Regions from separate parts of the Halalkalibaculum sp. DA3122 genome, predicted to be linked through region 3. Evidence: riboswitches for the same ligand, from Rfam matches in the RefSeq annotation. Region 3 holds a riboswitch; each other region holds the start of a gene.
The links. Region 3 has a riboswitch for thiamine pyrophosphate ahead of ACG2F4_RS07635 (TonB-dependent receptor). Riboswitches for the same ligand answer to the same signal wherever they lie in the genome.
Positions count from the first base shown of each region.

Region 1: another riboswitch for thiamine pyrophosphate. It lies ahead of ACG2F4_RS07290 (magnesium transporter); the one in region 3 lies ahead of ACG2F4_RS07635 (TonB-dependent receptor).
Region 2: another riboswitch for thiamine pyrophosphate. It lies ahead of thiD (bifunctional hydroxymethylpyrimidine kinase/phosphomethylpyrimidine kinase); the one in region 3 lies ahead of ACG2F4_RS07635 (TonB-dependent receptor).

Region 1 is NZ_JBINJF010000007.1:167,927-173,388, forward strand. Features, by position in the region: gene groL (chaperonin GroEL) at 1-1,591, opposite strand, end outside; gene ACG2F4_RS07285 (phosphoribosyltransferase) at 1,720-2,370, opposite strand; gene ACG2F4_RS07290 (magnesium transporter) at 2,610-3,593, opposite strand; TPP riboswitch at 3,596-3,691, opposite strand; gene ACG2F4_RS07295 (L,D-transpeptidase) at 4,676-5,338, shown strand.
Region 2 is NZ_JBINJF010000001.1:273,688-279,149, reverse strand. Features, by position in the region: gene nadC (carboxylating nicotinate-nucleotide diphosphorylase) at 1-269, opposite strand, end outside; gene ACG2F4_RS01140 (IscS subfamily cysteine desulfurase) at 383-1,528, shown strand; gene ACG2F4_RS01135 (DsbA family protein) at 1,554-2,135, shown strand; TPP riboswitch at 2,342-2,445, shown strand; gene thiD (bifunctional hydroxymethylpyrimidine kinase/phosphomethylpyrimidine kinase) at 2,498-3,334, shown strand; gene tenA (thiaminase II) at 3,391-4,065, shown strand; gene thiO (glycine oxidase ThiO) at 4,152-5,255, shown strand; gene thiS (sulfur carrier protein ThiS) at 5,290-5,462, shown strand, end outside.
Region 3 is NZ_JBINJF010000008.1:78,302-83,763, reverse strand. Features, by position in the region: gene ACG2F4_RS07645 (M14 family metallopeptidase) at 1-1,171, shown strand, start outside; gene ACG2F4_RS07640 (M28 family peptidase) at 1,526-2,815, opposite strand; TPP riboswitch at 3,091-3,186, shown strand; gene ACG2F4_RS07635 (TonB-dependent receptor) at 3,328-5,462, shown strand, end outside.

The DNA of each region.
Region 1 (5,462 bases), on a different contig from region 3:
TTTTGGGCTTTTCTTCGACTTCAGTCATCGTCGCTTCGGTAAGCAGTAGTGTCCCGGCCACCGATACGGCATTTTCGAGCGCGATTCGAACCACTTTGGTCGGGTCGATAATACCGGCTTTATACAGGTCGACAAACTGGTTTTGCGCGGCATCAAAACCATAGTTCCCATCCCCGGCCATCATCTTTTCAACGATTACCCCGTCATCGACTCCCGAATTTTCAGCAATCTGCCGGGCGGGTGCTTCCAAAGCCCTCCGCAATATGAGGATACCCGTTTTTTCATCTCCCTCTGTTTTTTTGGCCTCTTCCTCAACGGCATTAGTTGTTCTCAACAAGGCCAGGCCGGCACCCGGTACGATCCCCTCTTCAATGGCCGCCTTGGTGGCGCTGATGGCATCTTCGAAAGCTTCTTTCCGGCTTTTGAGCTCCGTTTCGGAAGGTGCGCCCACCCGGATAACGGCGACACCACCCGAGAGTTTGGCCAGTCGTTCCTGCAGTTTCTCTTTGTCGTAGTCAGAATCTGATTTCTCGATTTGCCTGCGAAGCTCGTTGCATCGCCCTTCGATGGCCCCTTTATCTCCACCTCCGCCGATAACCGTTGTCGTATCTTTGTCCACCAAAATGCGCTGTGCCGAACCCAGCATCTCCGTAGTAATATTCTCAAGCTTCATGCCCAGCGATTCCGATATCAACTGCCCGCCGGTAAGCAGGGCGATATCCTGGAGCATGGCCGTCCGGCGGTCCCCAAAGCCCGGTGCTTTAATGGCCACGCAGGATAGGACACCCCGAATTCGATTCACCACAAGGCTGGCCAGGGCTTCCCCATCCACATCTTCAGCGATCACCACAAGCCCGGTCTGCTGTTTGGCCATCTCTTCCAACATGGGAAGCAAGTCTTTAATATTGCTGATCTTTTTGTCATACAGCAGAATTCGGGGATTCTCTATTTCAACTTCCATCTTCTCGGCATCTGTCACAAAGTATGGGGAAAGATATCCACGGTCGAATTGCATACCCTCTACGACTTCAACCTGGGTCTCCGTACCTTTGGCCTCCTCCACCGTAATCACTCCTTCAGGCCCAATTTTATCGATAGCCTCGGCCACCAGGTCGCCAATGGCACTATCGTTATGCGCCGATATGGTGGCCACCTGCTGTTTTTCCTTGTGTGTTTTTACCGGTCTGGAAATTTCTTTTAATGCCTCAACAGCAACGGCTAATCCCCGGTCCAACCCTCTCTTCAACTCGATAGCACTGGCCCGGGCAGCCACATTTTTGAGTCCCTCGGCAAAAATAGTATAAGCCAAAATTGTTGATGTAGAGGTCCCATCCCCCACCAGGTCACCGGTACACTCGGCAGCTTCTTTCAACACCTGAGCCCCTAGATTCTCTTCGGGGTCTTTCAGGTCCATTTCTTTTGCAATAGTTACGCCATCATTACATACGAGCGGTTTTCCCCATTTTTTGCCAATCAACACTGATTTGGATTTCGGACCCAGGGTTATGCGAACGGCATCATAAAGAGTGGTAGCTCCTTTCAAGAGTTTCTCCCTGGCTGAAGTCTGAAAAAGTAGTTTTTTGTAAGCCATAATGTTCTCCTTGTTAAATTCATTACTCAAATAAATTACGATAGGAAACAACAGATGGGTATAGGCTTTGAAACCAAACGGCATGTAAGAAATGTTCTTCTAGCTCATGTAAGGGAAATCCCTGCCAATTAGGCTGGAGAAGATTTTATTGTTTGATTACGCCAGTTACTCAGGTAGCGTTGCACAGCTTCATCACTAAGGTTCGTAAAATTACGATATCCCTGTGAAACGGCTGCTAAATATTGATATTTATCCAGTATAACCACTTCATCTGCTTCGGCCTCAAGTGCAGTGAGCCTGGTTAGTCCCGAAACCGGAGCTGCTATTACGATCTTTTTGGATTGGTGCTTTCGACACATTCTAAGAGCAGCAAAAATGGTCGCTCCAGTGGCAATACCGTCATCCACGAGGATGACTACACGATTCCTCAGGCTGGGCAGTTCCTTTCCATTGCGGTACTTCAAAATGCGTCTTTGGATTTCCTTATTTTCCTTTGCCTGAACATTGGTAATAATATCTCTGGTAAGATATTGGTTTGACCACGGGTCAAGGTACAGGCTTCCATCCTCTGCAAGTGCTCCAAAGGCAGCTTCGGGCTGTTGAGGATAGCCGAGTTTACGGGTGATGATTACATCAAAGTCGCATTCCAAGGCTCGTGCTACATAATACCCTACTTCCACTCCACCGCGAGGAATAGCCAACACGACAGGCCTTGCCGATTTGTATTTTTTGAGGGCCTTGCCCAGCTCTATACCTGCCTCTTTTCGATTCTCAAACATGACTGTTTTCTCCGATGAGAGTTAATCTATTAATGCATCAAGCTGCGCATTAATAACTTTAACTTCCTTAAAACGAGTTACCAACCCTATAGGTGCTTCTACCAAATGGTTGAGAGGGGTTTTCCTACACAGGATATTCAGGCGAAACTCCCTTGTAATGGCCTGGCGTTGGAGGTTGAGGGTGGGGTACCGTCCAATAGCTATTCAGAACATGATGGCCGTGGTGATAAAAAAGTAGATCAGGATAGACAGCACGTCCTGGATGACGGTTGCGATGGGACCATTTCAAAGGCCGGATCAATATCAATCAGGTTGAACAGAACCGGCAGTACCATGGCAACTAATGTGGCCGTGGAACAGGCTGCAAGCAGGGACAGACTCGTTCCAAACGCCAGTTGTGGATCACTCCAGTTCCAAAGGAGAAATGGATATGAAATCGCTGCCAATACAATCCCTATGGTTATGCCGGTGAGCAACTCTTGCCAGAGCACATTCTTGATGGTCACTCCCACGGAGAGCCCACGTACAATAATTGCTTCCGTTTGCGTACCCACTGCGTCGGCCAGGTATACAATTCCTGGAATAAAAAAGGCAATGGTTAACTCTTCCTGAAGCCTGGACTCAAATCCACTCACCACCTTCGCGGCAATAAACGCTCCCAAAAGCCCAAGTAACAACCAGGGCAGCCGGTGCCAAAAGCGTTTGAAAATTGGTTCCTGCAGCGCGGTTCGTGCTTTGTTCGTATCCTGCAAGAATCCACCCACCCGGCTCAAATCCTCTTCGTGCTCTTTTAGCAGGACTTGTAGTAGCAGATAAGGCGGAATCAAGCCGATAAATTCTCCCTCTTTGTTTACCACCGCCAGGGCCGATTCCTTGTGGTGCACCGCGGTCCATGCCGCCACTTCCTGGTCTACTCCCGGTCTAATCGTCGGGGGTTCCTCATCCATAATATCTCTTGCCATCAAGTGATCACCAGCGGAATACAGATCTTCAATTCGTATCAATCCCACAAACCTGGGGCCATCACAAACAATGATATGGGAGGCACACTCAAAGGCTTGTTCTGTTAGTTTTTTCTGGATGTCGATGGCATCGAGATCGGGAGAAACAATCGGTACAGAGGTAGTCGCAAGATCGGTTGCTATTTGTAAATTGGACTCTATAATGTCTAGAGGAACGGGAGAAGATATAGCCACCGAATTGCGGTATATATTGGAGTTCAAATCAAAAAAGCCAACGGTTTCCTTGCGCCGGTATTACCCGGGTCAAGTTCAAGGGGTATGTTCTCAGCCCCAATAAAGGGGCACCCTCAACCACTGGCTTTCAATGCCGGCACTATTCAAGTGTCGGCAGAAGTTGGCCGTTTGTACACACTTTTGAGATTTCCTTGAACCGGAAGTTCTCGAAAAGAAGCCCTCGGCCGTTAATTCAGGGGTTGCCGTTAGCAACACCATAGTGCCGCTCACGACTGTACAAATTCAATATTTCAAAGACTCTCTTTAAGAACTATTGAAAATATAGAACCTGCCGATAAACCTATTTGTAATGTTTTTTCGTCAGCCAGTGTACAACTTTCACCTACACAAACAAATCAAAATAATGCGTTGTTTTGTTTAGACAGCCTTATCGAAATAGAAGAGAAGGATTTTTCATTGAGAGGTTTACTACCACATCCAAATGCATAGGCACATGATTGGATAGACTTAAAAATTCTATTTGGTCAGAGACCAGTCGAACTATGAAGTTTTCCACGGCCAATGGTGTCCAGAAAGTGATACAAGTAAGAGCCCCGCATGTAATAGTTCACTTTACAAAATTCCAAGGATTTATATCACACGCCTTGTCAATAAAATAAGCACTTCTTGATATCAAAATATTGTGAAATTTTAACCAGCAAGATAAACACCAATAAACATAAAGTTATGAACCGCTTAACTGTTTTGTTGTTTATGTACCACTTGATGAAGTGGGAAAAGAATTTATGCATTCATCGAGTTCAGGATGAACAGATGAGAAACCGATATCAGAGGATGGGGTGGTTTGCGAAACGTCTGCAATACCAGGGAAACCAATTAATGATATATCTCTGATATGAGATCAATCATATAGATAGATCCATGCACATGACAACATTCCGAAACATATTTTTTCTGTTAGTAACGGCTACGCTTCTTCTGATTTTCTACAACAAAAAAGAACCCACAGTTTTTTTTAGAATATTTCCGGAATCAAGACTTCTTCAAGCAACTCTCAGCCCCTCCACTTTTTTAAGGATACGGTAAAGGTCAAGGACTATTTTAAGGTGATGGACAAAATCGTATTTCGATTTGACTCATTGCTCACCTACCCGATTTCTGAGCACTTGATCATTCGCAATAAATCCTGGATGATCGATTCACTGGCGGCTACCGATTATTATGACTTAAAGGAGCGGGGAATTACCAGCCTGAAACTGCTTTTCGAACAGACCTGGCTTGATCTGAACATACCTGAATTCAAACTCCGCATTTGGCAAAACGATAGCGTGATCCATGAATCCCCGGTGCGCGTGGGCAGCAATGAGCATAAGTACCTGGCCATGGCCGGCAGAGTTGTCGATCTGCGCACCCATACCGGGGAGGGAACCATCATCCGACACGTAAAAGAACCCACCTTTATCAATCCCGTCAACAATCACCCCTACCACGTCACCCGTCGGGACGATGGCGTAGAGACCGCGTTGCCCAACGTGCCGTGGCTGGAACCCGAAATAAACGATCTGCGCTATGGCCAGCTTATCCACCCCATCACCAACATCGAAACCCTGGGCACCCCCTCTTCCAACGGCTGTATCGGCACCTCCGAGACGGCGGCCTGGTACCTGTATTATCACGCTCCGGTAGGCACGCACATTGTCATTCGGTATGATATGGAAGTTATCGACGAGAATGGGAATCCCATACGGCTGCAAAATCCATACAATCGGTAAGCTTACACTATCTGAACTCCTAAGCGTTGATCTACCGCGAGGATTATTTAGCCTTCCTCAATCGGGTATTAACATATGATCACCGGTTAAAATAGTTATTGGTTATTAGGAATTAGTTATTAGT
Region 2 (5,462 bases), on a different contig from region 3:
GGCGCTGTTGGGCCTTCCGCTTCCGCAATATCCTCTCCCTGCTCTATGCGGTCGCCGTCCTGCCGGTACAGGTCTACTTCAATACGCTCATCCAGCAGGCGGTAGGTTTCCGTGATTATGTCAAGTCCGGCCAGTACTCCATCCGCTTTCGCCGTAAAAAATCCCGTTGAAATGTGATCCGGTGCAAAAAAGCTACTGGTCAAATCACCCATTCCCAGGTCCTCTTCCAGGGCTTCTGCTATGATATCCCGAAGTTTAAGCTTTTCCACAAATGGTAAGAAGTATTATCAGTAAGTCAGCGGACTTACCTGTTTCTTTCTGAGGTTAAATCCATATATTTAAGTTCTAATAATAAGCATTTTCAACGAGTTAACTAAGTCGGATGATTTATTTGGATTATGCCGCCACCACCCCGATGAGCGACCGTGCCATTGAGGTGTACCGGGAGGTAGCAAAAAAACATTTCGGCAATTCGAGCAGCCTGCACGATTTCGGCTCCACGGCCCAGCAGATTCTGGACCAGGCGCGGCAGACGATCGGGGATATGGTCAACGCCGAATCCCGCGGTATTTACTTTACGGGAGGAGGCAGCGATTCCAATGAGCTGGCGATTCAATCTCTTGTAAAGGGAAACACAGACGGGAGCGGACACCTGCTGACCACCCGGGGAGAGCACTCTTCCGTGCGCAACGTATTTGCGCTCCTGGAAGAACAGGGCTATGATGTGGAATATATACCGGTGGATCAAAAAGGACGGGTGAAGCTCTCTGCCCTGGAAAGTATGCTCCGCAAAGACACGATCCTGGTGTCAGTGCATCACGGCAACTCCGAGATCGGGACAATACAGGACCTGCGGTCGATCGGCAAGCTGCTGGATCAACGCGACATCCTGTTTCACAGCGACTGCGTGCAGACCTTTGGCAAGATCCCGGTGGATGTGAAAGCCTGCCATCTGGACAGTATCTCCATTTCTGCACACAAGATATACGGCCCCAAAGGTGTGGGAGCCGCGTACGTCAGGCCTGCTTTGAGCTGGAAGCCGGTGATCCCGGGAACAACGCAGGAAAAAGGCTTTGCTTCGGGAACAGTGAACGTGCCGGGCGTTGGAGCTTTTATGGCTGCTGCCCGTGATATAGCCAGGCAGCGGGAAGATGAGCTGGAACGGGAACGAACCCTGCGCAACCAGTTCCTGGATCTGCTGATGGAAAGTGAATTCGATGTTACCCTGGAGGGCGACCCTGAAAACAGCCTTCCCAATATTATTGGGCTGCGTATTCACGGCATGGAGGGGCAGTACGCCATGATCGAGTGCAACCGCTACGGACTGGCAATTTCGACCGGCAGCGCCTGTTCGGTGGGCTCGGAAAAACCGGCGGCCAGCATGGTGGCCCTGGGGCGTGATGAGCAGGAGGCACGAGAGTTCATCCGTATTTCGTTAGGCAAGCAGACAACGGAAGAGGAGATCTCAGAAGCATTTAATATCCTGGAAAAGGTATTGACCAGGCATTTTAGTATGATTAAGCTTTAACGAATCTTAAACCAGATAACGATTTATGAAACGTTTACTACAAATCCTCTCGTTTTCGACTTTTATTTTCTTGTTAACCGCGGCGGGATCCTTTGCCCAGGAGTCCGACAGTGAAGCCGATATCGTACTGACCGAGTACAGCGACTACCAATGCCCGGCCTGCGCCTATTACCATCCGGTTGTTGAAAAACTAAAAGAGGAGTTCGGGGATAAACTGAAGGTGGAATACCGTTACTTTCCGCTGAACAGCCATCAGTTTGCGGCGCTGGCCGCCCGTGCAGCCGAGGCAGCCGGGAACCAGGGGCAGTTCAAGGCGATGCATGATATGCTGTTCGAGAACCAGGACAACTGGTCGAGTTCTGGGAATCCACAGTCGATTTTTATTGGATATGCAAAGGAACTGGGACTGGATGTCCAGCAGTTTCAAAGTGACCTGAATGCTGCAGAAACGCAAAAAACAGTGATGGAACAGAAGCAGGAAGGAGTCAATATGGGGGTGAACTCAACGCCCACATTTTTTATCAACGGCATCAAGGTACAGCAGCTTCCACGTTCCTACGATCAGTTTAAATCTCTCCTGGAAAGCCAGATGTCGGAGGATGCGTAATCTGTAACGAGTAATAAGTGAGGAGTAACGCTGCTTCTACTGCGCATCACGGGTTACTCTTTACTCGTTACCCGTCACGCATCAATAAGTTAAATGCAGACAGTTAATCCGGAAATTAATGCTTTTGAATAAGGCACGGCCCTTCTTTACCGTTTGCATAGCGTAGTGTTTTTCGGTAATATCCTCTTGTTCACTTAGTGACCGCTGTTTGTCGTTAGGAGTGCTTTTTCGCGCAGGCGAAAGGGCTGAGATAAGATCCTCAACACTTGACCTGGTTAGTACCAGCGGAGGGAAACGACACCTCAACTTCAGCCCATCTTCTGCCGGTAAACAGCACTAAATAAAATCACTGCTGTTTATCCATGGAAAAAACACCAGCCAAGACGTATGCCCGGGCACTGACCATCGCGACATCTGACAGCGGGGGCGGTGCGGGAATTCAGGCCGATCTTAAAGCCTTTGCTGCGATGGGGTGTTACGGCATGTCGGTACTGGCCGCCCTGACCGCCCAGAATACCACTGACGTCACCGGTATCCACGCCTTGCCGCCCGACTTTGTGGCCCTGCAGATCGATACTGTTATCAGTGATCTGGGCGTAGATGCTGTAAAAATAGGCATGCTGTTCAACACTCCTGTCATGGAAACAGTTGCGGATCGCCTGGAAACTCATGCTGTTGACAACATAGTGCTTGATCCCGTCATGGTGGCCAAGAGCGGGGCCAGGCTTATTGAAGATGATGCAATTGAAACGTTAAAAGAGCGCCTGTTCCCGCTGAGTACGAATATTACGCCCAACCTGCCGGAGGCAGAGACCCTGCTGGATATCCAAATTGAAGACCGCTCACAGATGGAATCGGCTGCCCGGAAATTGCTGGAGCTTGGGCCCCGCTCCGTACTGCTGAAAGGCGGGCACTTCAGCGACGAGAAAAGCATCGATTGTTTGGTACTGAACGAGAAAGACACCAGCGGCCGGGAGGTGTACTGGTTCCAGGCAGAACGAGTTCATACGCCGAATACCCACGGCACCGGCTGTACCCTTTCGTCAGCCATTGCGGCGGGACTCGCAAAAGGGAAGCCGCTTCCTGAGGCTGTTCAGGACGCCAAAGAGTATATCTCCGGTGCCATAAGAGCAGGCAGCGAATACAGCATAGGCGAAGGTCACGGCCCGCTGCACCATTTTTATCAGTGGTGGCAGTAACGAAAATATAAACTACCTTCATAACTAACTGTTGAAAAGTAAATCCAGATCACAGAATGAAATTCACCGACGAGCTCTGGTCAACTATTGAACCGATGTACGACGCCATCCTTGAACTGCCGTTTATCCGGGAACTGACCGATGGGACACTACCCGAAGATATATTCCTGTTCTACCTGAAGCAGGATACCCTGTACCTGGCGGACTTTTCGAGGGCGCTCTCCCTGGCCGGCGTTCGCTGTGATTCCACAACCCAGATGTACGACTTTTTCAAGTTTGCCAGCGAGGCGGTGGTCGTAGAGCGGCAGCTGCACCAGAATTTTTACGAGCAGTACGGAACGGAGATGAACCCCAAAAAATCTCCCTCCTGCTTTTCATATACCAACTTTCTGCTTTCAACAGCAGCTACAAAAGATAATGTCGTAAATATAGCCGCCTTGCTCCCCTGCTTTTGGATATACCGGGAAGTGGGACTGGAGATCTACGAAAATGCAGCCGAAGAGAATCCCTACCAGGACTGGATCGATACCTACGCGGGAGAAGAGTTCAACAAGAGCGTGGATCGCGCTATTGAGATCACCGACGAGGTAGCGGAGCGTGAATCCAAAGAGCGACTGGAAGAGATGACCGAGGCGTTTGTCAAGTCCACCGAGCTGGAGTGGATGTTCTGGGAGAGCGCCTATCGCAGGGAGCAGTGGCCGTTGCTGGAGGTGTTGGAGGAGGCAGAATAGGCAGTATCAAGCCGAATTAGTGCGTTGAAAGTAAGGCACAACGCCCTGTAAACACCGAGACAGAATACAAATAAAGATTCCAAAATATGAAAATCGGCATTATCGGCGGCGGTATTATCGGACTCAGTATCGGCTGGCAGCTGCTCCGGCGGGGAGCCGAAGTCACGCTGTTTGAGAAGGGCACCGTCGGGCAGGAGGCCAGCCGGGCGGCAGCGGGGATGCTGGCTCCCTACGCAGAAGTGGGGTTCGAGGAGATCGAGCTGATGAAGCTGGGGCAGGAGAGTCTGCGCCTGTACCCGCGCTTTTTGGAGGAGCTGGCCGAAGATGTTGAAAATGTTCCTGAATTCGACCGGTGCGGAACCATGCTGGTGGGCGTCGACCGCGATGATACCGAGCACCTACAACGACTATACAATTTCAGGGAAGAGCTATCATTGACGGTTGAGATGATAACGGGAACAGAGGCCCGGGAGCGCGAACCACTGCTTTCGCCAAAGATCGTATCGGCCGTGTGGCTGCCGGATGACGCCCAGATCGACAACCGGGCGCTGGTCCGATGCCTCAGGAAAGCGTTTGAATCGCGGGGCGGTCTGCTGCTGGAAAAAAATGCGGTGCAGCAGATTGATCTTGCCGGGGGTACACTTAGAGGTCTTTCAACGGCATCCTCAAATTTTAAGTTTGATAAAGTGATTTTGGCCGCTGGTTGTTGGTCCGGGAAAATTGCCGGTATTCCAGATAAGATCAACCCGCCGATTCGTCCCGTGAAAGGACAGATCATAACGCTTCAACAAACAGATGACTGTGACCTGAAGGGGATCGTGCGATCGCCGCGATTCTACCTGGTTCCCAAAGAGGACGGTACGATCCGGCTGGGAGCCACCAGCGAGGAGAAGGGGTTTGACCAAACACCTACGGCGGGGGGGCAGAAGGAGCTCCTGGAAGAGGCTTGGGAGGCGGTGCCTTCCATCTACGACCTGCCGCTGGTGGAGACCATCGCCGGACTCCGACCCGCCAGCCGCGATCATGCGCCCATTATCGGCCAGACTGAGATGGAAGGGCTTTATTACGCCACGGGGCACTACCGCCACGGAATCCTGTTGACGCCTGTAACTGTTTATTCAATAGCGGATGAAATTCTGGATGGGACGGTCGCTGAGGTTCTTGAACCGTTTCGTCCCGGTCGTTTTTAGAAAAGAAACCCGAAAATCAAGGATCTATAAAATTATGAAACTGACTGTAAATGGAGACACTGTTAATACACAAGCCAACACAGTGAAAAAGCTGTTGGCCGAGTTTGATGTCGAAGACGATGGAGACAGCAAGGGAACGGCCGTTGCCCTGAATGATTCCGTCGTTCCCAAATCCCAGTGGGACCGTCAGCAACTGCATGAAGAGGA
Region 3 (5,462 bases):
TTTTGAGCCAAATCCGGAGTTGACCGATTCCGTCACCTACGATATTACCGCATGGGGACAACATTACGCTTTTGGTTTGGATGGGTACGCCTTGAAGGAGCGTGTCGATCCCGTTCCCGGCCAACCGCCGGTCCCCCGGGTACAGAATGAGGGTGCGGGAACTCCCTATGCCTACCTGGCTGAATGGAAGTCGTTGAGCGATATGCGGATGGTGGCAGCCCTGCTCCAAAAGGGCATTGACATCCATATTGCCGGCAGTCAATTTGTTATTGACGGTACCAGGTACGATCCGGGGACGCTGGTGATTACGCGGAATGCAAACGCGGAGCTCGGAGCTCAATTTGACCAGGTTGTTCAACAGACAGCAAACGGTTTCGGGCAGCCGCTGTACCCCGTCTCCACAGGTTGGGTGGATTCCGGTCCCAATTTTGGATCTGATTCGTTTCGCTTTTTAGAAAAGCCAAGGGTGGCGGTCCTTTCCGGTAAAGGTACTTCCGCCGGCAACGTAGGTGAAATATGGCACTTTTTTGACCGGCAGATTAATTATCCCGTCACGCTGGTGGACTCCGGCTATTTTGACAATGTAGATTTGCAAAGGTATGATCTGCTCATTTTACCAGGCGGTAGTTACGCGGGCATCATTGATGACGATCGCCTGCGAGCCATAAGGGAGTGGGTCGCCGGCGGGGGAAGACTGGTTGCATTGCGGCAGGCCAACGCTTTTCTGTCTGGCAGGGAGGGATTTTCCCTGACTACAAAAGAGGAGAGCAAATCTAAAGACAGTGATCCCGCTTACGGCACTTCATTTTATAAACAGCAGAGAGAACGGGTCAGCGAAGCGAACAGCGGATCTGTCTTCAAAATTTTGATTGATGCCTCGCATCCGCTCGGGTACGGGCTCGGAGACACCTATTTTTCTCTTAAGCTGGATACCGACGCATATCGCTACCTGCAGGATGGGTGGAATGTCGGGATTGCCCGAAAAGATGCCCACCTGAGTGGATTTATCGGCTACAGGGCCGAGCAGGAACTGGAACAAACGCTGACGTTCGGGGTTCAGGAGATCGGGGAGGGAAGAGTGGTGTATATGATCGATAATCCCCTGTTCCGCGCTTTTTGGCACAACGGGAACCTGCTCTTTGGGAATGCGGTATTCATGGTGGGACAGTAACTGATGGCAAACGCCAGACGTGAGAGGTGATACGATTCTTTAAAGGTTAGTTAAATTTAGGAGATAAGTTACGGGCTATATCAGGTGTTCACGCTTGGAAGAACCATGGGAAGTAAGCAATTTTTTAAATGTACTGGGAGTCTGTCGGACTTAGCTAAACCTATTGCAAAAGCGTCAGATTTGGCCATATTTCGTGCTCTTTTTCGGCAAATAGAACCACTGTTCCCCTCAAAAGAATCACGAAATCTGTCTCAAACTGACATATTTTCGTAACGATTTTCTAAGTCCGACAGACTCCTGGATGGTATATTTATAAAGCGTCGAAATTCTTAATGATTGGAAAAATGCGACCGCTTAAAACCGGATATCGAGGGTTAGCTCCTCCTCTCCACGCTGGACGGTAACGGTACCGGTTTCCCCTTCTTCGAGCCCGCCCAGAATCTCCATATATTCATAGATATCCTTCAGGGGCTGGCCATCCAGCTTTATGATTACATCTCCACTCCGGAGTCCGGCCCGCCCGGCTGGTCCACCGGCGTTGACCCCTGTAATTCGCATGCCGGTGCCGTCAAAGCCGTAATCCGGCGTTACGCCAAGGGTCACGCCCTTCATGCTAATCCCCTTCTGCTGTTCACTGGCCGGAACTTCCGTGAATGTAAGCTCGCTGCCAGGTTTGTCCAGCTGTTGTATCACGCGGCGCACATGCTCCAGCACCTTGTCCTGGCCGTCATAATTAATCTGCCCGGCGTCGTCAGTGGGACGGTGGTAGTCGCCGTGGGTACCGGTGAAGTAGTGCAGTACGGGAATCTGCTTGTTATAGAAGCTGGTGTGGTCGCTGGCTCCCGTTCCATCTGCCGAAGTCTCGATCTGAAGCGAGTCGGTGTTGGCTTCTGCTATGAGTTGCTCCCACCGCTCAGCGGAGCCGGTGCCGAAAATGAGCAGTTTGTTATCCTGCAGTCGCCCGATCATATCGAGGTTGATCATCGCCTCGACCTGCTCTGCCGGTACCGGCAGCTGGTCGACAAAATGCTGCGATCCCAGCAGGCCGATCTCTTCCCCTGAAAATGCAACAAAGACCAAGCTTTTTCGGGGAGAATTAACCGAAAAGTACTGCGCCAGTTCAAGAATGCCCGCCGTGCCGGAGGCGTTGTCATCGGCTCCGTTGTGGATCTGGTTCCGTCGCCGGTTGGCGAGCGAGCCGTATCCTCCCGTGCCGAGGTGGTCATAATGGGCGCCGATGATCATGTAGGAATCTGGTTCTTCGCTTCCGTTTATGATTCCCACTACGTTCCGGGAGAGAAGAGGCCGTTCCCGCTGCCGGGAGGTATCCCCCTGGGGCGGATTGTGGAGATGGTCTGTGGTCACGGTGAAAGGCTGAAAGTAGGTATCGTCTTCGCCCAGTGGTGCAATCCCGAATTGATTGAAGGCATCGGCAATGTAGTTGGCTGCGATCGCTTCCCCGGCCGTGCCTGTTGCACGGCCCCGCAGCGAATCACTGGCAAGAAACTGGATATGGGTCCTGATATCGCCGGGTTCAATGGTGGCGGAAAGTCGTGCCTGGGGCGCTTCCGGGGACGACTGTTCCGGTCCGCATGAAATAAAAAAGAACATGAATGCCAGTAATACCGGGGTTCTACCGTTCATAGCAACAATTGAGTTAAGCAGTACCTGAAAATCGGGAATACAGCATGAAAGTTGCAACAGTAAATCACTTTGTTACAATATAAAATGATTGGCAAAGACCTTTGCAGAACCTGCTATTTTGTTGGGAGGGAGTTGTACTGTCGACCTTATTGAGCTTTTAACGGGAGTACAACTCCCTCAGAACGAAGAAGTGAGGGTTTTGCAAAACCCTCTGGTATTTATCTTTGAAAGATTTTCGAGTAGCATTATATTTACGGCACATACAAATACACACTCACAATGGTTGGGGGTGCTTGCAACAGCGGGCTGAGATCATACCCTAAGAACCTGAACCGGTTAACACCGGCGTAGGGAAACCTGGAGTTCCCATGCTTCAGCACTTCTTGCAAGTTTACCTCCTCCTCTTATAAACAAATAAGATGGAGGATTTTTTCATGTTTACTCACATCACACGTTTTGCAGCAGGAGCGGTATTCCTGTGTTTTATTCAATTTTTTAACCAGAATACGGCCTTGAGCCAGACTGTCGCGGGGGCTGTCATCGATGCCCGGTCCAGCGAGCCCCTCGCAGGGGCCCATGTTGTCCAGGAGGGCACCCAAAACGGGACCACAACAGCCGCGGACGGCAGTTTTAAGCTGCTCCTGGTCGATGGTGGATTAAAAAAAGTCACGGTTTCATTTGTTGGCTACAGGTCAAAATCGATTAATATTGAGGAGCGGGGAGGCGGCGATCTCCGCATTGCCCTTGTTCCGGAATCGGTGATGAGCAGCGAAGTGTTTGTTCGGGCGCTGCGGGTGGATGAGGCCTCACCGATGGCCTACGAAAATATCGAGCGCGAAGAGATCGAAAAGAGGAATCTCGGCCAGGATATCCCATACCTGGTCAGCTCCACCCCATCGGTGACGACCACGTCAGATGCCGGGACGGGGATCGGGTATACCGGCCTGCGTATTCGCGGCGTCGATCCCACGCGTATCAACGTCACGATTAATGGAATTCCGCTGAATGATGCGGAATCGCATGGAGTTTTTTGGGTTGACCTCCCTGATCTGGCTTCGTCGGTGGAAAATATCCAGATCCAGCGGGGAGTCGGCACTTCAACTCACGGCGCGGGAGCGTTCGGGGGCACGATGAATATCCAGACCTCGACGATGACCCCCGAGCCCTATGGGGAGGTCAATACCGGCTACGGCTCATTCAACACTCAAAAAATAAATGTACAGCTGGGTTCGGGCCTGATGGAAAACGGCTGGCAGTTTGAAGGTCGCCTCTCCAAAATCATCTCGGACGGGTATATCGACCGGGCGACGTCCGACCTGAAATCGATCTACCTGAGCGGTTCCCGGAATGGTGAGCGAAGTCTGCTCAAGGTCGATGTGCTCTCCGGCGTAGAGGAAACCTATCAGGCGTGGAATGGCGTGCCGGAACCGGTGTTGAACGGGAATTCAGATCAGCTTGAAAGGTATATAACCAGTCTCGGCATAGCCGGGGAAAAGGCTGTACATTTTCGCAACAACGTGGGCAACCGGCAGTTCAACGAGTTTACCTACGAGGACCAAACCGACAACTACCAGCAGGATCACTACCAGGTCCACTATTCATACCAGCTGGCGGACCGCTGGAATGCCAACGCCTCGTTTCACTACACCTACGGCCGGGGCTATTACGAGGAGTTTCGCGACGAAGATGACCTCGCAACCTACGGTATCGGGCCGATTCAGATCGGCGGCCAGACCATCACCCAAAGTGACCTGGTACGCCGGCGGTGGCTGGATAATCACTTCTACGGGATTGTCTTTTCCACCGATTACCGGGTTGCGGATCGCTGGTCGGTAACACTGGGCGGGGGATATAATGAGTATGACGGCGACCATTTTGGCGAGGTGATCTGGGCGCGCTACGCCGGCGACAGCCGTATCGAGGAAACCTATTATAACAACAACGGGTTTAAAACCGACTTCAACATCTATGGTAAAGGTCAATACTATTTTACGGAAACACTGAGCGGTTTCCTGGACCTGCAGTTCCGTGAAATAACCTATGATTTTCTGGGCAAGGATACCCAGACTTCGGGGGGATCCGAGCAGATTGTTGATGTGCGACAGAGCGACCGGCTTGGCTTCCTGAATCCCAAACTCGGGTTGGTCTACCGGGTGGATGACCGGCAGCGGGTATACGCATCGTTCAGTGTGGCCAACCGCGAGCCTACGCGCGAAGAGTATGTCAACTCCACGCCGGAAAGTCGCCCCAGCCATGAAACGCTCTATGACTGGGAGCTGGGCTACCGCGCCTCATTCAGCACGTTTTTTGGAGCGGTCAACCTGTATTATATGAACTACAGGAACCAGCTTGCATTGACAGGCGAAATCAACGATGTGGGTGCCAGCATCCGTCAGAATGTCCCTGAAAGTTACCGTGCAGGTGTTGAGCTGCAGGTGGGCACAAAACTGTACCGGGGACTTGAGTGGTCCGGGAATGCCACGTTCAGCCGCAACAGGATTGAAAATTATACCTACTACCTGGGCGGACAGGAGGTGGCAACCTATGAAAATACAGCTCTTTCATTTTCTCCGGCTGTTATCGGAAATTCGGTATTCGGTTTTACCGAAGACCAGTTTTCTGCGGAACTGATCAGTAAATATGTGTC